Regions from separate parts of the Paenibacillus sp. FSL H7-0716 genome, predicted to be linked through region 1. Evidence: predicted binding sites of a transcription regulator. Region 1 holds the regulator's gene; the other holds the start of a gene.
The links. The regulator CtsR, encoded in region 1, represses protease genes until heat stress. The targets are predictions, from matches to a motif close to ATGGTCAATAAAGGTCAAACA.
Positions count from the first base shown of each region.

Region 1 (3,218 bases):
CATACAAGGTAGATTAGTACCTATGGGAGGGCTCGCAGGGGTAGCGACATGGCCGGAGAATCGCAGACAGGGGCATGTGGCAAAGCTCCTAGCGCATACGCTGCAAACGATGAATGAGGCGGGGCAGACATTATCTTTTCTGCATCCGTTCTTGATCCCCTTTTATCGCAAATTTGGTTGGGAAGTTTATTGTGAATATAAGAAATACTCCATTCCTGTTGCCAAGTTTCCCAAGAAGGTTGAAGTTGAAGGCAAGGTAAGACGTGGTGTTAAAGATATCGAAGTATTGGACAACTTATACAATCGTTTTGCAGTTAGATATAACGGGACACTTAAGCGCGATTTGGACTGGTGGGAGAACTCTGTTCTGGATGATGAAGGTCAGATTGCGGTATTTTACTCACAGCTTGGGGAACCTGAAGGATACGTACTATATAAGATAGAAAATAGAGAACTGGTCATTGATGAATTTGTGTTTTTGAACGAACAGGCCCGGCAGGGGCTGTGGACATTTCTTGCGAATCACGATTCGATGGTGACCGGTGCATCGCTAAAACTGGTGCCATCCGATGATATGTTACCCTTTTTGCTGCCTGATCCGCGTATAGAGCAGGAGAATTATCCTTATTTTATGGCGCGTATTGTGAATGCTAAAGTATTTGTGGAGAGTTATTCTTTTAAGCGTCACAGCAGTCAGAAGAAACAGGTTATTTATATTGAAGATAAATATGCCCCATGGAATGACGGGTTGTGGGAATGGACGGTCTCCGAAGAGGGAGCAGCAGCTTTCTTGCGTATAGTGGGTGAACGGGATGCAGCTGACTTAAGCTGTGGTATTGGTACGCTGACGATTCTAATGTTTGGATATAAACGCCCGGCAGAGCTGGCTCGTTATGGACTTGTGACTGGTAATCCGACGTCTCTGGAATGGCTCGAAGAAATCATACCGCAAGCTGAAACCGCACTTTTTGATCATTTTTAGAAAATAATTAGGCTCTCCCCTTCGAAAGATGCTGGGAGAGTTCTTTATTTCCGAATACATTCGCTGAAAAAAGTGAAAAATAAGAGAATCCTCTTGGAATTAGCACAGAATATGTTATAATATTAAAAAGTCAAAGAAAGTCAAAGTCAACGCACCTGATGACATACAGTGCGATCCTCTGAATTCGTGAAGTTTTCTTCAGACTTATATGAATGAAGTTCACTAATGAATGTCATTAAGGATGCGGCCGCAAGCGATATTATGAAGCTTTAAAGAGCACTGGAGGATGAGTGATGCGCAATATCTCTGATATTATTGAACAATATCTGAAGAATATTTTGCATGAAAGTCCCGAAGGTACGGTGGAAATCCAGCGAAATGACCTGGCGGACCAGTTCTCATGCGTACCGTCACAGATCAATTATGTTATTAGTACACGCTTTACACTGGAAAAAGGCTATGTGGTGGAAAGTAAGCGTGGTGGCGGGGGATATATTCGTATTCAACGTTTTGAATTGCCGCCCAACGTGGCACTGCATGCCCATTTAAACCATACTATAGGTGGCGGGATAGATCAGAACGCTGCCGAAGGGTTGATTTATCAGCTGGAGGAAGCTGGTTTTCTAAGCAAGCGTGAGGCGTGTCTTATGCGCGCTGCTGTTTCTCGGGATTGCCTAACGGTTAAGATTCCATATCGGGATGAGATTCGGGCCAAGATTATGAAGGCGATGTTAATCTCTTTGTTAGGCAAATAATTGTCAATCATAAGGGAGGGGCTTTCGCTTATGCAATGTCAGGAATGTGGCGTCAAGCCAGCAACACTCCATTTCACCAAGATCGTGAATGGAGAGAAGACAGAATTTCATATCTGCGAGAGCTGTGCGCGGGAGAAGGGTGAACTGATCCCGGGAACTGCTGGAGGATTCTCCATTCACAGCTTGCTGTCTGGTCTGCTTGATCTTGAAGGGGCCGGTAAGGAAAAAACGGCTGCTACGAAGACTACGCAGAGTCTGCAATGTGAGAATTGTGGGATGACGTACTCGCAGTTTAGCAAATTGGGCCGTTTTGGCTGCAGCTCCTGTTATAAATATTTTAACAGTGCACTGGACCCGCTCTTTAAACGGGTGCATGGCAGCACTTCTCATGTAGGCAAGATTCCCAAACGTGCTGGAGCACAGATTGTGTTCAAACGGCAAATTGATGAATTGAAGCTGGAATTACAGCAAAGTATCGCACAGGAGGAATTCGAAACTGCGGCAGAGCTGCGGGATCAAATTCGCCAACTTGAAAAAGAAATGGCACAAGAGTAAAGTCTTTGATATATAGGGGGGATATGACATGTCAAGTCTCCGATTTACTGAACAAGCGCTTAGTGATTGGATGCGCTCGGGAGGCAGTCACTCCGAGATTGTAATTAGCAGCCGTATGCGTATTGCACGTAACTTAGAGCATCTTCCATTCCCTATGCTTGCTTCCTTAGAGCAATCGGAAGAAGTATTAGAGCTGCTGGCCCCTGTGTTTCATGGGGAAACTGCTGCCGAATTCGGATCTTTTCAACTGATAAAGCTTGCTGAAGTGAATGAACTGGACAAAAAGGTATTGGTCGAGAAACATCTCATCAGTCCTAATCTGGCTAATGATTCACGTGGCGCAGCTGTGATATTAAATGAAGATGAGTCGGTCAGCATCATGATTAACGAAGAAGACCATCTGCGGATTCAATGTCTGTTCCCGGGTCTTCAGGTAAGAGAAGCATGGGAACGTGCGACAGCCATCGATGATATCTTCGAATCGGCTGTTAATTACGCTTTTGATGATAAAAGAGGATATTTGACCAGTTGTCCCACCAATGTGGGTACAGGGCTGCGTGCCTCAGTAATGCTGCATTTGCCAGCACTAGTAATGACCCAACAGATCAATCGCATATTGTCAGCAGTGAATCAAGTGGGATTGACTGTAAGAGGAATTTATGGTGAGGGCAGCGAAGCAGTAGGGAACATCTTTCAAATTTCCAATCAGATTACTCTCGGTCAAACGGAAAGTGAAATCATCGAGAACCTTCACAGTGTAGTCACCCAGATTATAGAGCATGAACGAAATGCCCGTGAAAGGCTGCTTGTAGATTCCGCTTTAAGAATTACAGACCGAGTCAAAAGATCTTATGGGATTTTGTGTTATGCCGCTCTAATGGAGCTTAAAGAATCCGCACAACGGCTATCTGATGTGAGACTTGGGG
Region 1 is NZ_JBBODA010000006.1:299,910-303,127, reverse strand. Features, by position in the region: gene MHH60_RS11240 (GNAT family N-acetyltransferase) at 1-982, shown strand, start outside; gene MHH60_RS11235 (CtsR family transcriptional regulator) at 1,276-1,737, shown strand; gene MHH60_RS11230 (UvrB/UvrC motif-containing protein) at 1,768-2,292, shown strand; gene MHH60_RS11225 (protein arginine kinase) at 2,321-3,218, shown strand, end outside.

Region 2 (3,218 bases), on a different contig from region 1:
TTCTTAGCTCCACCTTTCAAGTGTTTTTCAGCTGCTTCTTTAGTTGTGAAGAAACCTGTGCACTCAAGTACGATATCAACGCCTAGGTCGCCCCATGGCAATTCTTCAGGGTTGCGGTTAGCAAGAACCTTAACTTCTTTACCATTGACTTTGAAGAAGCCATCATGCACTTCAACATCACCTTGGAATTTACCTTGAGTTGTATCATATTTAAGCAAATGAGCAAGCATCTTAGCGTCAGTCAAGTCGTTGATTGCTACCACTTCGATACCTTCTACATTTTGAATACGGCGGAAAGCAAGGCGTCCAATACGTCCAAAACCGTTAATTCCAACTTTTACACTCATTGAATAGTTCCTCCTAGAATTCGTTTTATTTATTCAAAACAGACGGTGAGGTCTGTCATGACAACAATGTTAAGTATGATGCAAGAAGTATGTTATTGCCTGCAATCTAAAAACTACGAAGATAGCTGTAGTTGATTGTCAATTTCCTTGCCTATTTCTACTGCGGCGGCCTCGTCCGTGACGAGAATATTCTCCTGCCCGAAACGCAGCATGGCATGAATGGCTTTGGCCTTGGGTTTGCCTCCTGCAATACCGATGACTTTCTCTGTCCGGATGATATCTTCTAGACGTAGACCCATCGTAAGCATGGTATGGACAACCTGACCCTCTTCATTGAAATAATAGCCAAAAGATTCGGCCACTGCCCCTTCACCCTGGATTTCCGAGACTGTAGCCTCGTCCAGTTTGCGGCGGCGGGTCATTTCAATGGCATCCCCAATCCCATGTACAATAATACGCGAACTGCGGATGGTTTGTACAATCTCTCCAATATTAGAGTCAAGCGCCAGCGATTGGTATGCATCCCCACTAAGCAAATCAGGGACATGCAGCAACCGGTAGTTGGCTCCAACCCGCTTTGCCATTGTTGAGGCAATCGTGTTGGCTTGAATCTCCATACTCTCTCCTAATCCTCCACGCGCCGGAACAAACCAAGCGTTCTTATAGGAAAGGGACAACGGCGGTGTCAGTTGATCAGCCATATCGGCAAGCGTCGATCCACCTGTGACGGCAACTGTATCATCTGCGCGAAGTATACTCAGCAGCGCTTTCGCACCCGCTCGGCCAAGCTCTCGTTTGGTGAACGGCGATGACTCACAATCACCCGGTACTACAATAACTTTATCCAGACCATACGTTGCTCGAATTTTCTCTTCCAGCTCATCCAGACCAAATAGGCTCTTAACAACCGGCTCTAGCAAATCAAGCAGTCTACGTCCAGCAGCGCTAATGCGCATGCCAACACTCTCGATCTCAATAAGCCCTTGCGATTTCAGAAGATCCGTCTCGGCACGCAGTACCCGCTCAGTCATATCTAGCGAAGCGGCTAGCGTTCTGCGCCCAATAATATCGGACAGCATGATCTGATGAAGAATCGTGTACCGTCTCTTAAGGGTTTCCATGAGATCAGGCAGAAGCTGCTTTTGGATATCTAATAAATTACGCATACTTTCACTCCTGCAACTTCGTCTTCCTCTATTCCCTTGTTCATGGTCTCAAAACGTCCCGGGTAAACTTTTTAAGTCCCACCCATATTCTAACCAAATATTGCTCGAAGCGCAAGTCTTCCGAGAGTAGAATTCTCAAGCGCTTGTCTTCTTATACATGAATAAGGTCAGAAAAAGATATAGCGCCCGATGCCTGTCCCTAGAGCGCCTGTCCAGTATTAATATTACATTGCAATTGTGTAAAAATTGTATTATAATCATTTTTGTTGCGCCCGTGGTCCAATGGATATGACGTAGGCCTCCGAAGCCTGAGATCCAAGTTCGATTCTTGGCGGGCGCGCCATTAATTTCATTTTTGCACATAATTTAGTAGTGCCTATACTACTACTTAACCAAAGAGCCGCTTGTCGGCTCTTTTTTTTGAATATAAGTTTGACTTTCTTTGACTTTTTGTTTGAATTTGTTTATCATGTGGGTAATACGGCAAGAGTAAAAATGAATACATTTAAAGAACCAATATCAAGGAGGTTTTCCACGTGAGTTATATTCCTATGGTAGTAGAACAGAGCAACCGCGGCGAGCGCGCTTATGACATCTATTCCCGCCTGCTGAAGGACCGCATCATTTTCCTTGGAACGGAGGTTAATGACGTGGTAGCCAATTCTATCATCGCACAAATGCTGTTCTTGGCTGCCGAAGATCCTGACAAGGACATTCACCTTTACGTGAATAGCCCAGGCGGTTCCATTACTGCAGGTATGGCTATTTTTGATACAATGCAGTACATTAAACCAGACGTTTCCACCATCTGTGTGGGTATGGCAGCTTCCATGGGAGCTTTCCTGCTAAACGCTGGCGCCAAAGGCAAACGCTTTGCACTGCCTAACAGCGAGATCATGATCCACCAGCCTCTGGGTGGTGCTCAAGGTCAAGCAACGGACATTGAAATCCGTGCCCGCCGTATCCTCAAATTGCGCGATAAGCTGAACCGTATTCTAGCAGAACGTACGGGTCAACCTCTAGAACGTATTGAGAAGGATACAGATCGCGACTACTTCATGACTGCTGCAGACGCGGCTGAATACGGTATCGTAGATAAAGTAATCGAGAAGACATTGCCTAGCGGTGTGTAAGCTATAAAGTAAAAATATAAAGAGGCTGTGCTCTAACCATAACGGATAGGGCACAGCCTCTTTATATTTTATAGAAGACCTAAATCCAATTAAGCCAGCCCGCCATAACCTAGCGCGTCCAGCTTCTCGGCAATTACGCGATAACCCCGGCCATTCGGATGCAAATGATCAATGGATAACAGCCCTCTCTCATTTCCTGCGAACTCACTGTAAATTGAAGCAAATCCACAGACTCGACTGCTGTACTGTGCTGCGTATTGATTAAACTGTCTGACCCACTCTGTCGCACCAACCACCTGAGGATAGGGATTATATAATCCCACAATTCTAATGATAAAAGGTCTACGCGTCCTCGCCTTCAATTGTATGAGAATATTCATAATTGCAGAGAAATTTTGTTTGCATTCCTGAAGCGATCTGCGCAGCTCTGCGGATAAGTTCCCTTGCTGTCTTGCTGCGGATTTGGCCGCGTGAATCAAATCATTACCACCGATAGACACAGTGATGATATCGGCTTCTCGAACGGCCTCACGCATCATGGTATTTCCGCGCAGCCGCTGCTCCAGCTCTGA
Region 2 is NZ_JBBODA010000023.1:87,418-90,635, reverse strand. Features, by position in the region: gene gap (type I glyceraldehyde-3-phosphate dehydrogenase) at 1-347, opposite strand, end outside; gene MHH60_RS24115 (sugar-binding transcriptional regulator) at 461-1,513, opposite strand; tRNA gene MHH60_RS24110 (tRNA-Arg) at 1,782-1,856, shown strand; gene clpP (ATP-dependent Clp endopeptidase proteolytic subunit ClpP) at 2,050-2,646, shown strand; gene MHH60_RS24100 (GDSL-type esterase/lipase family protein) at 2,736-3,218, opposite strand, start outside.
Region 2: the regulator CtsR is predicted to act here: its motif matches at 1,943-1,963, upstream of clpP (ATP-dependent Clp endopeptidase proteolytic subunit ClpP).